DNA from 3 places in the Streptomyces sp. NPDC086777 genome. Region 3 is predicted to be linked to each of the others. Evidence: riboswitches for the same ligand, from Rfam matches in the RefSeq annotation. Region 3 holds a riboswitch; each other region holds the start of a gene.
The links. Region 3 has a riboswitch for thiamine pyrophosphate ahead of thiO (glycine oxidase ThiO). Riboswitches for the same ligand answer to the same signal wherever they lie in the genome.
Positions count from the first base shown of each region.

Region 1: linked by a shared signal. The riboswitch ahead of AB0472_RS30545 (thiamine ABC transporter substrate-binding protein) and the one ahead of thiO (glycine oxidase ThiO) in region 3 are both predicted to bind thiamine pyrophosphate.
Region 2: linked by a shared signal. The riboswitch ahead of thiC (phosphomethylpyrimidine synthase ThiC) and the one ahead of thiO (glycine oxidase ThiO) in region 3 are both predicted to bind thiamine pyrophosphate.

Region 1 is NZ_JBFBJI010000025.1:67,979-74,383, reverse strand. Features, by position in the region: gene AB0472_RS30560 (cytochrome P450) at 1-289, shown strand, start outside; gene AB0472_RS30555 (VOC family protein) at 337-1,125, shown strand; gene rlmN (23S rRNA (adenine(2503)-C(2))-methyltransferase RlmN) at 1,212-2,318, shown strand; TPP riboswitch at 2,343-2,450, shown strand; gene AB0472_RS30545 (thiamine ABC transporter substrate-binding protein) at 2,523-3,593, shown strand; gene AB0472_RS30540 (iron ABC transporter permease) at 3,638-5,236, shown strand; gene AB0472_RS30535 (ABC transporter ATP-binding protein) at 5,236-6,261, shown strand; gene AB0472_RS30530 (LAETG motif-containing sortase-dependent surface protein) at 6,345-6,405, opposite strand, start outside.
Region 2 is NZ_JBFBJI010000003.1:202,395-208,799, reverse strand. Features, by position in the region: gene AB0472_RS05905 (SsgA family sporulation/cell division regulator) at 1-152, shown strand, start outside; gene AB0472_RS05900 (YibE/F family protein) at 334-1,941, opposite strand; TPP riboswitch at 2,013-2,190, shown strand; gene thiC (phosphomethylpyrimidine synthase ThiC) at 2,183-4,006, shown strand; gene AB0472_RS05890 (hypothetical protein) at 4,207-4,569, opposite strand; partial or broken gene AB0472_RS05885 (transposase) at 4,761-5,287, opposite strand; gene AB0472_RS05880 (winged helix-turn-helix domain-containing protein) at 5,284-5,823, opposite strand; partial or broken gene AB0472_RS05875 (thiamine biosynthesis protein ThiC) at 5,941-6,072, shown strand; gene AB0472_RS05870 (hypothetical protein) at 6,165-6,405, opposite strand, start outside.
Region 3 is NZ_JBFBJI010000056.1:11,459-17,863, reverse strand. Features, by position in the region: gene pknB (Stk1 family PASTA domain-containing Ser/Thr kinase) at 1-1,659, opposite strand, end outside; gene AB0472_RS42355 (thiazole synthase) at 2,113-2,907, opposite strand; gene thiS (sulfur carrier protein ThiS) at 2,913-3,125, opposite strand; gene thiO (glycine oxidase ThiO) at 3,122-4,291, opposite strand; TPP riboswitch at 4,289-4,400, opposite strand; gene AB0472_RS42340 (FAD-dependent oxidoreductase) at 4,542-5,780, shown strand; gene AB0472_RS42335 (Rv2175c family DNA-binding protein) at 5,896-6,261, shown strand; gene thiE (thiamine phosphate synthase) at 6,295-6,405, shown strand, end outside.

The sequences.
Region 1 (6,405 bases), on a different contig from region 3:
GGCCGGTGACGTCGTCTACAACGCCTACGTCGCCGCCAACCGCGACCCCGCGGTCTTCGACGACCCCGACGCCCTGGACTTCGACCGCGCGGGCGGCCCCCACCTGGCCTTCGGTCACGGACCCCACCACTGCATGGCCGCGATCATGGCCCGTATGGAGGCCGAGACCATGATCGGATCGGTCCTCGCCCGTTTTCCCGGCATCCGGCTGGCCGTTCCGCCGGAGGAGGTCGAGTTCCAGCGCCAGGGCCTGATCCGCGGACCGCGTACGCTGCCTGTGACCTGGTGACCGGCGCGGGCCGGCAAGGACGGTCGAGGCCCGAGGAGGACCCCGCCATGCTGACGACCACCTACGCCCCCGGCGCCCCGAACTGGCTGGACCTGGGCACCCCGGACACCGACGCGAGCGCCGCCTTCTACTCGGCCGTCCTCGGCTGGCAGCACCGGTCCGCCGGCCCCGAGGCGGGCGGCTACGGCTTCTTCGAGCAGGACGGCGGGACGGTGGCCGGGCTCGCCCCGCTCACCGGGGAGGGCGCCGGCGCGTCCTGGCGGGTGTACTTCCACACCCCGGACGCCGAGGCCACCGCCAAGGCCGTGGAGCAGGCGGGCGGCAGCGTCCGGATCGCCCCGGCGGACGTCTTCGCCTTCGGGCGGGCGGCCGCCTTCGTCGATCCCGCCGGCGCGGACTTCGCCGTCTGGCAGCCGGGCGGGACCCAGGGCCTGGACCGCGTCGCGGTGCCCGGCAGCCTGGCGAGGACGGAGCTCTACACCACCGACGCGAACGCGGCGAAGGCGTTCTACGGGTCGGTCTTCTCCTGGCAGACCCGGGACGTGCCGATGGGCCCGGGACTCACCTACACGATCCTCACCCCGGCCGGCGGCGGCCCGGCGGCGGCCCACGGCGGCCTGATGCAGCTGCCCCAGGCCAACCTCGACGCCGGATCGACCCCGGAATGGCATCCGTACTTCGAGGTGACCGACTGCGACGCCACGTTCGCCGGCGCCACCGAGTCCGGCGCCACCGTCCTCATCCCGGTCACCGAGGCCCCCGGCATCGGCCGCTTCGCCATGTTCCTCGACCCCCTGGGCGCCCTCTTCGCCATCATCACGACGGCAGGACGCTGAGCCCCCGGGCCCCTCGCCCCCTCCTGACCCCCGCCGGATTCCTCGGTCGCAGGCCACCTCAGTTGATCTGCGACACTGATAGGGCCATGCCTAAACCCGGAGAACTCACTTTCGTCGCGCCGCGCGGTGCCAAGAAGCCGCCGCGGCATCTCGCCGATCTCTCGCCCGCCGAGCGCAAGGACGCGGTGGCCGAGGTCGGGGAGAAGCCGTTCCGTGCCAAGCAGCTCTCGCAGCACTACTTCGCGCGGTACGCGCACGACCCCGAGCAGTGGACCGACATCCCGGCGGGGTCGCGGGACAAGCTGCGGGAGGCGCTGTTCCCCGAGCTGATGACGGTCGTACGGCATCTGTCGACCGACGAGGGGACCACGCGCAAGACGCTGTGGCGGCTGTTCGACGGCACGCTCGTCGAGTCGGTGCTGATGCGGTACCCGGACCGCGTGACCATGTGTATCAGCTCGCAGGCGGGGTGCGGGATGAACTGCCCGTTCTGCGCGACCGGGCAGGCGGGTCTGGACCGGAACCTGTCGACCGCCGAGATCGTCCACCAGATCGTGGACGGGATGCGGGCGCTCCGCGACGGGGAGGTCCCCGGCGGACCCGCGCGGCTGTCCAACATCGTCTTCATGGGGATGGGCGAGCCGCTCGCCAACTACAAGCGGGTGGTCGGCGCGATCAGGGCGCTCACCGACCCCGCCCCGGACGGGCTCGGCCTCTCGCAGCGCGGGATCACCGTCTCGACCGTCGGACTGGTCCCGGCCATCCACCGGTTCGCCGACGAGGGCTTCAAGTGCCGGCTGGCGATCTCGCTGCACGCCCCCGACGACGAACTGCGCGACACCCTCGTCCCCGTGAACACGCGGTGGAAGGTACGCGAGGTCCTCGACGCCGGGTTCGAGTACGTCGAGAAGAGCGGCCGGCGCCTCAGCATCGAGTACGCCCTCATCCGTGACATCAACGACCAGGCCTGGCGGGGGGACCGGCTGGGCCGCCTGCTCAAGGGCAAGCCCGTGCACGTCAACCTCATCCCGCTGAACCCGACGCCGGGTTCGAAGTGGACCGCGTCGCGGCCGGAGGACGAGAAGGCGTTCGTCGAGGCGATCGAGGCGCACGGTGTGCCGGTGACCGTCCGGGACACCCGTGGGCAGGAGATCGACGGAGCCTGTGGTCAGCTCGCGGCCACCGAGCGGTAATCTGAGGTCCGTAGGTACATCTTCATATTCCGACAGGGGAGCGCCACAGCGCTGAGAGTGCGGCAACCGGGCCGCAGACCCTCTGAACCTCGCCCAGGTCATTCTGGGTAGGAAGTTCGGTCATCACTCAAGCTGTTGCGCCCTGCCCGCACACCGCGGGCAGGGCCGCGTCTCTTCCTGGTCCACCCCAGGAGGAAAGAACCAGTGCACACCAGGACCTTCTTGGCCGCGGCCGTCGGGCTCGGCCTCGTCACGCTGTCCGCGTGTTCGTCGTCGTCGGGTTCCGAGGCCGACTCCAGGACCGTCACCCTCGTCAGCCACGACTCGTGGGCCGTCTCCAAGAACGTGCTCCAGGACTTCGAGAAGGAGTCCGGCTACCAGGTCAGGGTCCTCAAGGACGGAGACGCCGGGCAGGCCGTCAACAAGGCGATCCTGACCAAGGACAACCCGCAGGGCGACGTCTTCTTCGGCGTCGACAACACCCTGCTCTCCCGGGCCCTCGACAACGGCCTCTTCCAGCCGTACGCGGCGAAGGGCCTCGGCACGGTCGGCACGGCCTACCAGCTCGACGCGGACAAGCACCGGGTCACGCCCATTGACTACGGCGACATCTGCGTCAACTACGACAAGGCGTACTTCAGCAGGCACAAGCTGACCCCGCCGTCGTCCTACGCCGACCTCGTCAAGCCGCAGTACAAGAACCTCCTCGTCACCGAGAACGCGGCCACCTCCTCGCCGGGGCTCGGGTTCCTGCTCGGGTCCGCCGCCCGGTACGGGGACAGCGGGTGGCAGGACTACTGGAAGAAGCTGAAGGCCAACGGCGTCAAGGTCGTCGACGGCTGGGAGCAGGCCTACAACGAGGAGTTCTCCGGCTCGGCCGGCGGGAAGAAGGCGAAGGGCGACCGGCCGCTCGTGGTGTCGTACGCCTCCTCGCCGCCCGCCGAGGTCATCTACGCCGACCCGAAGCCGAGCACCGCGCCCACCGGGGTGGCGACCGGCACCTGCTTCCGGCAGATCGAGTTCGCCGGTCTGCTGAGCAACGCGGGGAACACCAAGGGCGGCAAGGCGCTCATCGACTTCCTGGTCTCCAGGAAGTTCCAGGAGGACATGCCGCTGAACATGTTCGTGTACCCGGTGGTCAAGGGCGCGAGCGTGCCCGCCGAGTTCACGAAGTACGGGCCCGCCGCCCAGAACCCCGAGACCATGGCGCCCGACAAGATCGCCGCCAACCGTGACCAGTGGGTCAAGACGTGGACGTCACTCGTACTGAAGTAGCCCCGCACAAGGGCCGTTCGGGGAGCGCGGCGCGGCTCGGGCTGATGCTCGTGCCGGTCGCGTTCTTCGCCGTCTTCTTCGCCTGGCCGGTCGCGGCGATCGTCACGCGCGGGCTGAGGGTCGACGGGGTGTGGCGGTTCGGGCGGATCGCTGACGTCGTCGGCCAGTCCGACATCCGGCACGTGCTCTGGTTCACCACCTGGCAGGCGCTCGCCTCCACCGCGCTCACCCTGCTGGCCGCACTGCCCGCCGCCTACGTCTTCGCCCGCCTCGACTTCCCGGGCAGGCACGTGCTGCGGGCCGTGGTGACGGTCCCCTTCGTGCTGCCGACGGTGGTGGTGGGGACCGCGTTCCTCGCGCTCGTCGGGCGGGGCGGCCTGCTGGACGAGCTGTGGGGCGTACGGCTCGACACCACCGTCTGGGCCATCCTGCTGGCGCACGTCTTCTTCAACTACGCGGTCGTCGTACGGACCGTGGGCGGGCTGTGGGCCCAGCTGGACCCGCGGCAGGAGGAAGCCGCCCGGATGCTCGGCGGCTCACCGTCGGCCGCCTGGCGGAGGGTCACGCTGCCCGCGCTCGCGCCCGCCGTGGCCGCCGCCGCGCTGATGGTCTTCCTGTTCACCTTCACCTCCTTCGGTGTGGTGCAGATCCTCGGCGGGCCGACGTTCTCCACCCTCGAGGTGGAGATCTACCGGCAGACCTCCGAGATCTTCGACCTCTCCACGGCCGCCGTCCTCACCCTCGTGCAGTTCGCCGCGGTCGGCGCGATCCTCGCGGTGCACGCGTGGACGGTACGGCGGCGGGAGAGCGCGCTGCGGCTGGTGGACCCGGCGGTGACGGCACGCCGGCCGCGCGGGGCCGGGCAGTGGGCGCTGCTCGGCGGGGTGCTCGCCACCATCGCCGTGCTCCTCGTGCTGCCGCTGGCCGTGCTGGTACAGCGGTCACTGGACGGCGGGTTCGGGTACTACCGGGCGCTGGGCGACGCCGACGGCGGGACCTTCCTGGTCGCGCCGATCGAGTCGGTCGTCAACTCGCTGCAGTACGCGGTCGCAGCCACCGCGATCGCCCTGGTGATCGGCGCTCTCGCCGCCGCCGCGCTGGCCCGGCGGGACGCGGGGCGCCTGGTACGGGGGTTCGACGCGCTGCTGATGCTGCCGCTCGGGGTGTCCGCGGTGACCGTCGGCTTCGGGTTCCTGATCGCGCTCGACAAGCCGCCGCTGGACCTGCGCCAGTCCTGGATCCTCGTCCCGCTCGCGCAGGCGCTGGTGGGCGTGCCCTTCGTCGTCCGGACCATGCTGCCCGTGCTGCGGGCGGTGGACGAGCGGCTGCGGGAGGCGGCGGCCGTGCTCGGGGCCTCGCCCTGGCGGGTGTGGCGGGAGGTCGACCTGCCCCTGGTGCGGCGGGCGCTGGCGATCGCGGCGGGCTTCGCGTTCGCGGTGTCGCTGGGGGAGTTCGGGGCGACGGTGTTCATCGCGCGGCCGGACAACCCGACCCTGCCGGTCGCCGTGGCCCGGCTGCTTTCCCGCCCCGGTGATCTCAACTACGGCCAGGCGATGGCCCTTTCCACGATTCTGATGGTGGTGTGCGCGGTGGCCCTGCTGGTCCTGGAGCGGCTGCGGACCGACCGGACGGGGGAGTTCTGATGCCGCTTCTCGAACTGGAGCAGGCCACCGTGCGGTTCGGCGGGCGGGCCGTGCTCGACGCCGTCGGCCTGGAGGTCGCCGAGCACGAGGTGGTGTGCGTGCTGGGGCCGAGCGGGAGCGGCAAGTCCACGCTGCTGCGGGCGGTGGCGGGGCTGCAGCCGCTCGGCTCGGGGCGGGTGCTGCTCGACGGCCACGACCAGGCGCGGGTGCCGGCGCACCGGCGGGGCGTCGGGCTGATGTTCCAGGACCACCAGCTGTTCCCGCAGCGGGACGTGGGCGGGAACGTGGCCTTCGGGCTGCGGATGCGCGGCGCCGGCCGAGCGCAACAGGCCGAGCGGGTCACCGAGTTGCTGGAACTGGTGGGGCTGCCGGGGGCGGCCGGGCGGGCCGTCGCCGGGCTCTCCGGCGGTGAGCAGCAGCGGGTGGCGCTGGCGCGGGCTCTTGCGCCCCGGCCCCGGCTGCTGATGCTGGACGAACCGCTGGGCCAGCTCGACCGCTCGCTGCGGGAGCGGCTGGTCGTCGAACTGCGGGAGCTGTTCGGCCGGTTGGGGACGACCGTGCTCGCGGTGACGCACGACCAGGGCGAGGCGTTCGCGCTGGCCGACCGGGTGGTGGTGATGCGGGACGGGCGGATCGCCCAGTCCGGCACGCCTCTCGACGTCTGGCAGCGGCCCGCGGACGAGTTCGTGGCCCGCTTCCTCGGCTTCGGCAACGTGGTCCCGGCGACCGTCGAGGCAACGGTCGCGGTGACACCGTGGGGAAAGGTGCCGGTGCCCGAGGGCTCGGCGCAGGGCCCGCGGACGCTGCTGGTGCGGCCGGCGGGGGTACGGCTCGTCGCCGCCGACGCGGGCCTGCCCTGCACGGTGGCCGCCCGCACCTTCCAGGGCACCCATGTCACCGTCCACCTTCAGCCCCAGGACGGCGGCCCCCGGCTGGAGGCGGCCTGCGCGCTGCGGGAGGCGCCGGCGGCCGGGGACGCGGTGGGCGTCGAGTTCGACGCGGCGGAGACCGTCGTACTGGACTGAGGGCTGCGCCGGTACGGCCGAGGCCCGTCCCCCGGGGATACGGGGACGGGCCTCGACGGTGTACGGGTGTGGAGAGGGGAGCGTCAGCTGCCGCTGTGCGCCCCACGGCGGCGCATGCCGAACCAGACGGCCCCACCGCCGACC
Region 2 (6,405 bases), on a different contig from region 3:
TGTTCCGGTCCTCCGCGCCCCCGCTGGTGGCCTTCCTGGACCGGACGGACAAGCTGGTGCCGCTCGGCCAGGAGGGTTCGCTCGCCGACTTCGACGCTCACCTCGACGAGGCCCTGGACCGCATCCTGGCCGAGGAACCGAGCACCGGCTGAAGCGTTATGGCACGGAGCCGCGCGCGGCTCGTCCGTAGCCGCGTGAGGATGCGCAGGAACGCTTCTGCGTGCTCATGGGTGTCGCTGCGCGGCCCGTGCCGGGACGCTTCCTCTACCGCGCGGGCGCACTGCTCGCGCCCCCAGTTCGTGGACGGCCTCCTCCCGGGCCGTCCACCGCACCTCACCGCTTCCGGCGCCGCCCCCGCCCACCGCGTGCCGCGGCCGACCCCGCCGCCCCGGCCGGGGCGGCCTCCGTGGACATGGCCGTCTCGGCGCCCGGCCGGTCGGCCGACACCACCAGGGCCGCGAGCAGCGTGGTGACCGGTACCGAGGCGACCAGGCCGATCGAGCCGACCAGGGTGCGTACGATCTCCTCGGCCACCAGCTCGCTGTTGGCGACCGTGACCACACTGCTCTGCGCGATCGAGAAGAGCAGCAGCAGGGGCAGCGCGGCGCCCGCGTAGGCCAGCACGAGGGTGTTGACGACGGAGGCGATGTGGTCGCGGCCGATCCGGATGCCCGCCCGGTACAGCCCGCGCCAGCCCATCGTCGGGTTGGCCTCGTGCAGCTCCCAGACGGCCGAGGTCTGGGTCACCGTCACGTCGTCCAGCACGCCCAGCGAACCGATGATGACACCGGCCAGCAGGAGGCCGCTCATGTCGATCGACGGGTACAGGCCGTGGATCAGGCCGGTGTTGTCGTCGGTGTTGCCGGTGAGCGCGGCCCAGTCGATGAACTCCGAGCCGAGCAGTCCGATCAGGCACAGCGAGACCAGCGTGCCGAGTACCGCCACCGAGGTCCGCGCGGACAGCCCGTGGCAGATGTACAGGGCGATCAGCATGATGGCGCTCGACCCGACCACCGCCATCAGCAGCGGATTCGAGCCCTGCAGGATCCCCGGCAGGATGAACATGGTCAGCACCAGGAAGCTGACGGCCAGTGCGACCAGCGCCATCACGCCGCGCAGCCGGCCCACCACCACGACGGCGAGCGCGAAGATCCCGGCCAGCAACGCCATCGGGAACTTCCGGTTCACGTCGGTGACCGAGTACTGCAGGTCCTTGGGCGCGGAGGGCTCGTACGCGGCCACCACCTGCTCGCCCTCGTGCAACTGCCGCGACTGGTCGGGCTGCACGATCTCGGTGAAGGTACGGCCCTTGTCCTTGCCGGTGTCGACGCGGACCGTGGCCTTCTTGCAGGTGGCGTCCTCCTCCTTCGGGGAGGTGCCGTCCGAGGTCGAGATGTCGCCGGTCGAGCCGCCTCCGGAGGCGTTGACCGACTTGCAGCTGACCGAGACGACCTTGGTGACCGTCGCCGCCTGCGTCTGGCGGTCGAAGCCGACACCCGTGCGCTCGTGCGGCGGGGCACCGCCGGGCCACAGCACCACCAGGCCGACCACGACCGCGGCGGTGAAGGGGATGAGGATCGCCGCGATGACCTTCCGCAGGTGCTTGGAGACGGGTGCGGCCGGACCGTGGCTGTGACTGTGCCCGTGGCCGTGACCGCCGCCTGGCCCGGAGCCGCTGTGGTCGGCGCCAGGAGCGGCCCTACGGTCATGAGCGTGGCCGTGGGACGACCGGTGCTGGGTCTCGCCGTGACCGTGGGCCTGGCCGTCGTCGTGAGAGTGAGCTTGACCGAGGGCCTGCCCGTGGTCGTACTGCTGGCCCTGCCCGTGGATGTGTCCGTCACCGGCACCACGGCCCCCGTGGCCGGGTCCGCCACCCTGCGGCGCACCGTTGCCGCGCCGCGGGTCGGGGGGCGGATAGGGGTGCTGCTGTGTCGAGGTCACCGCCCGATCATCGCAAGAACGGTAGGGGCCCTCTGTTCACCGCGCCCGAATTGACGCTAGCGTGGAGGCACCTTTGCACACGCGGGAGCTCGGAGCACCGGGCTGAGAGGGCGCTGACCTCCGTATTCGCGATGTTTCACGTGGAACGAGTGATGTTTCACGGGAAACACCGCCCGACGGAAGCCGCTGCGTCGACCGCCGAACCTGTTACCGGGTAATGCCGGCGTAGGGAGTAGGTCTCATGACCAACAAGGACGTACGCACGCCTGCCTTCAGCCAGGACGAACAGCCCGTCACGGGCGAAACGTCCCCGGAGGCCGGGAAGTCCATCGGCTGGCACAAGGGGTATGTCGAGGGCTCGCGCCCCGACCTGCGGGTGCCGGTCCGTCAGGTGCACCTCACCAACGGGCAGTCGGTCACCCTCTACGACACCTCGGGCCCGTACACCGATCCGCTCGTCGAGACCGACGTCCGCAGGGGCCTGCCGCCGCTGCGGGAGAACTGGATCGTCGCCCGCGGCGACACCGAGGAGTACGCGGGCCGGCCCGTCCGTCCCGAGGACGACGGAATCAAGCACACCTCGCCGCGCGGGGGCCTGCGCAACCTGGACGCGGTCTTCCCGGGCCGGCCGCGCCAGCCGCGCCGCGGCCGGGGAGGCGAGGCGGTGACGCAGCTCGCGTACGCCCGCCGGGGCGAGATCACCCCGGAGATGGAGTACGTGGCCATCCGTGAGAACGTCTCTCCCGAGGTGGTCCGTGAGGAGATCGCGGCGGGCAGGGCCGTACTGCCCGCCAACGTCAACCACCCGGAGATCGAGCCGATGATCATCGGCAAGCGGTTCCTGGTGAAGGTCAACGCCAACATCGGCAACTCCGCGGTCACCTCCTCCATCGAGGAGGAGGTCGAGAAGATGACCTGGGCGACCCGCTGGGGTGCCGACACGGTCATGGACCTCTCCACCGGCCGCAACATCCACACCACCCGCGAGTGGGTGCTGCGCAACTCCCCCGTTCCCATCGGCACGGTGCCGCTCTACCAGGCCCTGGAGAAGGTCGACGGCAGGGCCGAGGAACTGACCTGGGAGATCTACAAGGACACGGTCGTCGAACAGGCCGAGCAGGGCGTGGACTACATGACCGTCCACGCGGGCGTCCGCCTGCCGTACGTGCCGCTCACCGCCAACCGCAAGACCGGCATCGTCTCGCGCGGCGGCTCGATCATGGCGGCCTGGTGCCTCGCGCACCACAAGGAGTCGTTCCTGTACGAGAACTTCGAGGAACTCTGCGAGATCCTCGCCGCCTACGACGTCACGTACTCCCTCGGCGACGGGCTGCGCCCGGGTTCCATCGCGGACGCCAACGACGAGGCCCAGTTCGCGGAGTTGCGCACGCTCGGGGAACTCAACCGGATCGCCAGGCGTTTCCATGTTCAGACCATGATCGAAGGCCCGGGCCATGTCCCGATGCACAAGATCAAGGAGAACATCGACCTTCAGCAGGAGATCTGCGATGAAGCGCCGTTCTATACGCTCGGCCCGCTGACCACGGACGTCGCGCCGGCGTACGACCACATCACCTCCGGCATCGGTGCCGCGATGATCGCCTGGTGGGGCACGGCGATGCTCTGCTACGTCACGCCCAAGGAGCACCTGGGCCTGCCCAACCGCGACGACGTCAAGACCGGCGTCATCACTTACAAGATCGCGGCCCACGCGGCCGACCTCGCCAAGGGCCACCCGGGCGCGCAGGAGTGGGACGACGCGTTGTCCGACGCCCGCTTCGAGTTCCGGTGGGAGGACCAGTTCAACCTCGCCCTGGACCCGGACACGGCCCGCGAGTTCCACGACGAGACGCTCCCGGCGGAGCCGGCGAAGACGGCCCACTTCTGCTCGATGTGCGGGCCGAAGTTCTGCTCGATGAAGATTAGTAAAACCATTACATCTCGGTTCGGTAACGCTGCCGTGGAAGGGGCCACTCAGGAGGAGATCACGGAAGGGATGCTTCGGAAGTCGCGGGAGTTCGCAGAGGCAGGACATCAGGTGTACCTGCCGTTGGCGGACTACTGACTTCGGCTCATCAGGGTGAACCGTCCCGATCTGCCTGACGAGCCGAAGTCGGTATCGACGGCCTCGCGAAGGTGGCCCCGAACGCCTGATGCCGCAACGGTGGAAGCAGCCGGGAGCGGGTAGCGCATCAGGTCGCGGGGCTGCCTGGCGTTGCCCGTGGCAGCGCCAGGCTCGTCCTCAGGCCATCACCAGGGCCCGCTCTAGCCGTTGAGGATCGTCACGCTGTACACGGTGACATAGGAGTCGAAGAGGACCGCGTTGCCCCGCGGATCGCCGGTCGGCCCGATGTCGAAGGAGCCGACGCTGGTGTTGAAGGCCCCGTGGTTCCAGTCGGCCGTGACCCTGTAGACGCCACTCTGGTCGACGTTCCACTTGCCGGGGGTGCCCGCGTAGCAGAAGTTGCCGTGCGAGGTCCAGACTTCCAGGCCGTGGCTCATGGGGAAGCTGCTGTTCTGGGTGGGGCACGCGGTGGGGCCGATGGCGCTGGCCGGCGTGGCCATCGCCACACCGCCGGCCAGGATGCCGCCGGTGAGGGCTATGGCCGAGAGTTTCCTGCGAATCATCAAGATCATCTCCTGTGCCTTGCGGTGGCCGCGATCCCAGGCCGGTGATCGCGGTGGTCCGAGTCGTGCCGTCCTGCCCCGGCCTGCCCTCCAGCCCCCGTTCCGCGGGGTCTTGTGCAAGATCGAGGCTAAGAGCTGCTGTCCTAGGTCCGTCCTAGATCCGTCCTACTGACCTTGAATGCGTGATGTCGTCACGGTGGCTGGCGTCGGAGACCGGTGCCGGTGAGGCAGCCGTCGAGGACATTGGGACGGTACTGGAGCTGGCGTAATCCGCGCCGGACGGCAGTGATCAGGTCATCGGGGTCGGCGAAGGCGCGGTTGGCCGTGGTGGTGCGTCGCAGGACGGACCAGATGCTCTCGACCGGGTTGAGGTCGGGTGCGTAGGGCGGCAATTGGAAGACGGTGAGCCAGTCGCGGTCGGCGATGTAGCGCCGCATGCCGGCGGTGAGGTGGGTGTTGAGGTTGTCCCAGACCAGCACGATCGGACCGCCCAGCTGCTGGTGGGCGGTCTGGATCAAGTCGCGGTAGTCCTTCCAGGAGAAGCTTTTGCGCCCGTCGGGCCGGGCGTCCGGGCAGGGACGGTAGATAAGCCGCGAAGGTTCACCGGTCTTGTAGCGGGCCAGGGCGGCCACCGATAAGCGGCGACGGGAACGGCCCCGGACGCGGACTACGGGGTGTGGCCGCGGCGGGACCAGGTGCGGGTGGTTGGCGGCGTCATCGAAAATCCGGCTTCGTCCTCGAAGACGAGCCAGGCGTCGAGCGCCGCCACGGTCCTTCCACCTGGGGCCAGGTCTCCTTCATCCAGCCGGTCACGGCCGCCCCGTCTCGCTCGATGGCACGGCGGGCGGGAACCCGGCAGGTCCAGCCATGCCGTCTGAGCAGCGCGGCGACACCCTGGACGGTGTAGCTCTTGTGGAACCGGCGCCCGATCAGGGCCTTGATCCGCGACAGCGTCCAGGTCTGGTCCGGCCAGCCATGCGTGACCGGTCCCTTGAACAGCTCCCGCTCAAGGACGGCGAAGAGTTCGTCGCTGAGCAACGGCAAGGACGCCGGCCCCTTCGAGGCCAGGGCTCTCGGCCCCTCCTGCGACCAGGCCCTGCGCCACCGCTGTACCGACCGGACGCTGACCCGCAGGTCGTGAGCGATGACCGCGTTCTCGTCGCCCTGCTGGAAGCGCTCAGCCGCCTCCAGCCGCAACTTCTCACGAAAGGCCCGCCGTTCGTCGGTCAGCCCGCCCCCTTGCGCATACCTCATGCACTTGGCGTACCGCAGGGATCATGACCCGTCAGCCCCACCGACACCACGCTCTGAAGGTCAGTAACGGCTGGTCAGACGACTGAAGCGTATGTGCGTGCTTTAGTAATGCTCTACTCGATGAAGATCTCTCAGGACATCCGGCGTGAACACGGCGGCAGTCGGGCCGAGGTGGAGGCGGGTATGGCGCAGAAGTCCAAGGAGTTCGCGGCCGCGGGGAACCGGGTGTATATGCCGGTCACGGACTGACGGGGGGCCCGTGCGTGCGCGGGGGGTCGGGAAACAGGCTCGAGTGGGCCGGGTGTCCGGCCTGCGCCCCCTGGCCGGGGGCGCAAGCCGGGTTATTCCGGCTGGTGTTCCGGGCCTCCGAAGTCCGGGCTGGTGTAGTCCGGGCTGGTGAAGCTCGGGCGGGGGGCGGGTGCGGCGCCGTCGTCGGTGCTGAAGCCGGGGCGGTCGTAACCGAGACGCGGCATCCGGCCCGCCGGGCCCGACGGGGCGGTGCGGCGCAGTCCGGCCGTGCCGGAGTCGGCGGCCAGCGCTTCCCGCAGGAAGGGCAGGACGCCCCGCTCCAGCACAGCGTCC
Region 3 (6,405 bases):
GGCGACCTGCCCCTGGTCGTACTCGGAGTTGACCTCGGTGGCGGACACCGTCACCTTCAGCCCGGCCTCCTGGAGCTCCTGCCGGGCGTCGTCCAGGTCGTCGCCGGTGACGTCCGGCACGTCGACGGGGGCGCCCTTGCTGACGACGAGCGCGATCGCGGTCCCCGCGTGCCGCCCGGTCCCGGCCCCCGGGTCGGACGAGATGACCGAACCCTTGGGCACGTCCTCGCTGAACTCCCGCGTCACCATGCCCGGTTCGAGCCCGTCGGCGGTCAGCAGCAGCTTGGCCCTGGCCAGCGTGCGTCCCTGTACGTCCGGCACCTTCACCGTCTCGGGGCCGTCCGAGATGGTGAGCTCCACCGAGTCGTTGCTGCGGATGCGCTTGCCGGCCGCCGGGTCGGTGCTGATCACCGTGCCCCGCTTCACCGTGTCGCTGTAGGCGTGCTCGACCGACCCGACGTCGAGGCCGGCCTCCTTGAGCCGCGTGGTGGCCTCCGCCTCCGTCTTCGACAGGAGTGGCGGGACCTTGGTGAACTGCCCCGAGTTGATGTACCAGACGCCGGCGCCGGCACCGAGGACGATCAGCACGGCGACGACCAGCGTCAGCAGCCCGCGCCGGGACCGGCGGCCCCCGCGCCGCCGCTCCGGGACCGGCGGTGCCTCGAACCTGCTGGTCCGCAGCACCCCCTCGTCCTCCTCGTTGACGGGCAGCGGCCGGGGCACCGTCAGCGACCGGGGTATGACACTGGTCCGGTCCTCGGCGATGTCGTGCGCGTCCGCCAGCGCCTGCGGCGGCACGGCGTCCAGCTGCTCGGCGCGGAGCGCGGCCCGCGTCCGGCGCACCAGGGCGAGCAGCGCGACGGCGTCGTGCGGCCGGACCGCGGGATCGCGGGCGGTTCCGTGGGCGACCAGTTCGTCCAGCTGGTAGGCGAGCCCCGGCACCACGCGGGACGGCGGCGGCACGTCCTCGTGCAGGTGCTTGTAGAGGATGACCGCCGGCGAGTCCGAGTCGTGCGGCTTCTCCCCGGTGAGCATCTCGTACAGCACGACACCGCACGCGTACACGTCGACGCGTGGATCGGCGGCCCCGCTCTCGACCTGCTCGGGCGCGAGGTACGACACGGTGCCGAGCACGGCCCCGGTCGTACTGGTGACGGAGTCCACGGACCGCACCAGCCCGAAGTCCGCGACCTTGACCCGGCCGTCGTCCCCTATCAGGACGTTCTCGGGCTTCATGTCCCGGTGCACGAACCCGGCCCGGTGCGCGGCGCCCAGTGCGGCCAGCACCGGCTCCAGGATGTCCAGCGCGGCCCGCGGCTGCAGCGCGCCGCGCTCGCGCAGCACGTCACGCAGGGTGCAGCCGGCGATGTACTCCATGGCCAGATACACGTACGAGCGGTCGGCCCCCTGGTCGTAGACCTGCACCACGTTCGGGTGGGCCAGTCGGGCGACCGACTTCGCCTCCCGGATGAACCGCTCGACGAAGGCCCCGTCGGCGGCGAGCGCCGGGTGCATCACCTTCAGCGCGAGCACGCGGTCCAGCCGGATGTCCAGGGCCCGGTAGACCGTGGCCATCCCGCCGACGGCGATCCGCGCGTCGACGCGATACCGGCCGTCGAGCACCTGCCCGACGAGAGGGTCCTGAAGGGTCATATCCACCCAGCGAGTGTACGAGTACCTCCTGACACTCCCACAGGTGAGACCGCTTTCCCGGGGGACTTGCAGCGCACCTGTGACGCTTTGCACCTGGCTGGAATATGCACCCACCCACCCCCAGCCACCACCACCCGAACACACCTCCCACCCACCCCCAGCCACCACCACCCCCCGGCACGAGCAGGCACTCTCCCCATAGCCGCCGACGTCACCCGCCCCCCGGCGGGCCTCCCACCCACCCGCCGAGCAGGCCGCCCACCCACCCGCAGCCGCCACCACCCCCCGGCAGCGAGCAGGCACTCCCCCCATAGCCGCCGACGTCACCCGCCCCCCGGGCAGGCCTCCCACCCACCCGCAGCCGCCGACGGCGGGCGGCACCCACGGGAGAGTCCCGCTTCTCGGCGGACGGTTTCGGGTGGTGCGTGGGTGGGAGAGGAGGCGGGAGTGGAGAGGGCCTCAGAACGCGGGGCGCTCGGGGTCCAGCACGGCCAGGCCCTCCGCAGGAGAGGACGCCTCCGCGAGGTAGCGGCGGGGAATCCGCCCCGCCAGCCGGGCCAGCCGCCCCGCCTCCACCCCGGCCCGCATGGCGTGAGCCATCCGCTCGGGATCCTGCGCCCGCGTCACCGCCGACGCCAGCATCACCCCGGCGCACCCCAGCTCCATCGCCAGCGCCACGTCCGACGCCGTACCGGCCCCCGCGTCCAGGATCACCGGCACGCGCGCGTGCTCGACGATCAGCTGGAAGTTGTGCGGGTTGCGGATCCCGAGCCCCGACCCGATCGGCGACCCGAGCGGCATCACCGCGGCGCACCCCACGTCCTCCAGCTTCCGGGCCAGCACCGGATCGTCGTTCGTGTACGGCAGCACCGTGAACCCGTCGTCCACCAGCGTCTCCGCCGCGTCGAGGAGCTCGATCGGGTCGGGGAGCAAGGTCCGCTCGTCGGCGATGACCTCCAGCTTGATCAGATCGGTCCCCAGCGCCTCCCGCGCCAGCCGGGCCGTCAGCACCGCCTCGCCCGCGGTGTAGCACCCGGCCGTGTTGGGCAGCACCCGGATCCCGAGCCGGTCGAGCACCGACAGCACGGAGCCCCGTACCCCCGGGTCCACCCGCCGCATCGCGACCGTGGTCAGCTCGGTCCCGGACGCGACCAGCGCCCGCTCCAGCACCTCCAGGCTGGGCGCACCCCCGGTCCCCATGACCAGCCGGGAGGAGAACGCCGTACCCCCGAGGACGAACGGATCGTCGGCCATGGTGCTCAGCCTCCCTGCACGGCGGTCAGGACTTCCACCCGGTCGCCGTCGGCGAGTCCGGTCGTCGCCCACTGCCCGCGCGGTACGACGGTCTCGTTGACGGCCGCGGCCACTCCGGAGGGCGCGGCGGTGAGGGACCGTACGAGCGAGTCGAGAGCGGTGCCCGGGGCGATCTCCCGGCGCTCCCCGTTGACGGAGATGGTGACGGAGAGGTTCATGCGGTCTGCTCCACGAGGACACGGGGGACGGGGTCGAATCGCCGCGGCGTGAACGGACGGGCCTCCGCCGGCAGCTCGCCGCCGGTCAGCAGCTCCGCCATGACGTCTCCGGTGACCGGTGTGAGCAGCACCCCGTTGCGGAAGTGCCCGGTGGCCAGCAGCAGTCCGTCGAGGCGGGTCGGCCCGAGCAGCGGCGCGTTGTCGGGGGAGCCGGGGCGCAGTCCGGCCCGGGTCTCGGTCAGGGGCAGCTCGGTGATCCCGGGCACCAGTTCGTGCGCGTCGCGCAGCAGCTCGTACACCCCGCCCGCGGTGACCGTCGTGTCCCAGCCCAGCTCCTCGCTGGTGGCGCCGACGACCAGTTCGCCGTTCTCCCGGGGCACCAGGTAGACGTTGCCGCCGCGCACCACGGCCCGTACGGTCCGGCTGAGGAACGGCGCGTACCGCGCGGGCACGGTGAGCCGCAGCACCTGCCCCTTCACCGGCCGTACCGGCGGCAGCACGTCGTCGGGCACGCCCGCCAGCCGCCCGCTCAGGCTGCCGCCCGCGAGCACCACCTGCCCGGCGCCCAGGGCGTCGCCCGCGCGGGTGCGGACCCCCGCGGCCCGCTCCCGCACCACCTCCAGGCGCTCGGCCCAGTCGCGGTGGAACACCACCCCGGACCGCTCGCACGCGGCCACCAGCGCCGCCGCCAGCCGGCGCGGGTCGATCTGGTGGTCGCCGTCCACCCGCAGCCCGCCGCGCACGCCCGGCGCGAGCATCGGCTCCAGGCGCCGGCACTCCCGCCCGGACAGCCACTCGGACTCCAGGCCCGACTGCTGCTGGAGGGTGTGCAGCTCGCGCAGGTGGGCGCGGTCGTCGGCGTCCAGCGCGACCGCGAGGGTGCCGCAGCGCCGGTAGCCGAGGTCGTGGCCGGTGAACTCGGTCAGCTCGGCGGCGAAGTCGGGGTAACGGCGGGCGGAGGCCAGGTTGAGCCCCAGCAGGGTCTGCTCGCCGTAGTGCAGCTCGGTGACCGCGGCCAGCATCCCGGCCGCGACCTGCGCCGCCCCGCCGCCGGGTTCGGGGTCGGCCACGGCGACGGCGAGCCCGCGCCGAGCCGCCCGCCAGGCCGTGACCAGGCCGATGATTCCGCCCCCGATGACGAGGACGTCGGACGTACGTGAGGACATGGGCGTCCAGCCCCTCCCTTCGCCGGCATGACCCGGATCAGGTTCGTACGGTCGGAGGCCGCCAGCCTCCCTCTCAGCCCGGTGCGTCCGGGCTCCCGCGTGTGCTTCACCGCCACCCTAGCCCGCGGGGCTGCGCCCCCGTAAGACGGCCCCGGACGGCGTCGCGGGCGGTGCTGTGGAACAGGTCACCCGACACGACCCATGACTGACTCTTTGTCAGGTGTCTATCGTTCTTGTCTATGGTGATCACGTGAGCGAGCAGACGGAGCGACGGAGCACGTCACAGACGCGGCGCGTGGTCGTCGTGGGCGCGGGGATGGCCGGGGTGCAGACCGCCGTCGCCCTGCGCGAGCAGGGGTTCGCCGGGACCGTCACACTGATCGGCGCCGAGCCGCACCAGCCGTACGACCGGCCGCCGCTCTCCAAGGCCGTCCTGCTCGGCACGTCGGAGGGCTCCGCCTTCGAGGTGGACTTCGAGGCGCTCTCCATCGAGCTGGCGCTGGGCCGCGAGGCGCTGGGCGTGCGCACCGCCGACCACGAGCTGGACACCGAGTCGGGACCGGTGCCGTACGACGTCCTGGTCCTCGCCACCGGTGCCGAGCCGATCACGTTGCCGGGCACCGAGGGCGTGCCCGGCGTCCATCTGCTGCGCACCCTGGACGACGCCGAGCGGCTGCGGCCGGTGCTCGCCCGGCAGCACGATATCGTGGTCGTCGGCGCGGGCTGGATCGGCGCCGAGTTCGCCACCGCGGCCCGCGAGGCCGGCTGTGCGGTCACCGTGGTCGAGGCGGCCGACCGGCCGCTCGCCGGAGCACTCCCCGCCGAGGTCGCCGCGCCGATGGCCGCCTGGTACGCCGACAGCGGCACCGAGCTGCGCACGCACGCGCGCGTGGCGGGTGTCGAGCCCGGCGCGGTGGTGCTCGACGACGGCTCGCGGCTGCCCGCCGGCGCCGTCGTGGTCGGCGTCGGCGCCCGCCCGGCCACCGCCTGGCTGACCGGGTCGGACATCGGGCTGGGCACGCACCGCGAGGTGCTCGCCGACGACCGCCTGCGCACCACCGTCCCGGACGTCTACGCGGTCGGCGACTGCGCGTCCTTCCCGTCCGGCCGCTACGGCGAGCGCCTGCTGATCCACCACTGGGACAACGCCCTCCAGGGCCCGCGCACGGTCGCCGCCAACATCCTCGGCGAGACCGACGCCGTCTACGACCCGGTCCCGTACTTCTGGTCGGAACAGTTCGGCCGCTTCGTCCAGTACGCCGGTCACCACGCCGCCGCCGACCACCTGATCTGGCGCGGCGATCCGGCCGGCCCGTCCTGGAGCGTCTGCTGGCTCCGCGAGACCCGCCTGGTTGCCCTCCTGGCGGTAGGCCGCCCACGCGACCTGGCCCAGGGCCGCCGCCTGATCGAGGCGAGCACCCGGATGGACCCCGAGGCCCTCGCCGACCCGGCCCGCCCCCTGAAGAACGCGACCGCAGCGCCCCGTTAGGGGCGGGTTCCCCGGCCGAAGGCTGGGGGAGGAACCGCGCGATCAGCCCCAACGGCGCCGCACCTGGGACACCCACCCATCGCGCCCGAACCAGCGGACCGCCTACCCTGGTCCCGTGACCGAGATTGACACGAAGATCGATGCTCTCGTCCCCGCCTGGCTCACCCTCCCCGACATCGCAGAGATGATGGACGTCGAGGTGACGCGCGTGCGGCAGCTGGTCAAGGAGGGCCAGCTCATCGCCGTCCGCCGCGGTGAGAACAGGGCACTGCACGTCCCCGCCGCCTTCATCGACGGCGACAAGGTCGTCAAGGGCCTGACCGGGACCCTGACGCTCCTGCGGGACGACGGCTTCACGGACGAAGAGATGCTGGAGTGGCTCTTCACTCCCGACGCGACCCTGCCCGGCACCCCCGCGCAGGCCCTCAGCGAGAATCGCGGCACGGAGGTGAAGCGCCGCGCCCAGGCGCTCGCCGTCTGAGGCAGCCAGTACCGACACAACGGGGGACCACCGATGACCGACACCGCCCGCGCCCGGCTGGCCGACGCCCGGCTCTACCTGTGCACGGACGCGCGCAGGGAGCAGGGCGACCTCGCCCCGTTCCTGGACGCGGTCCTGGCGGGC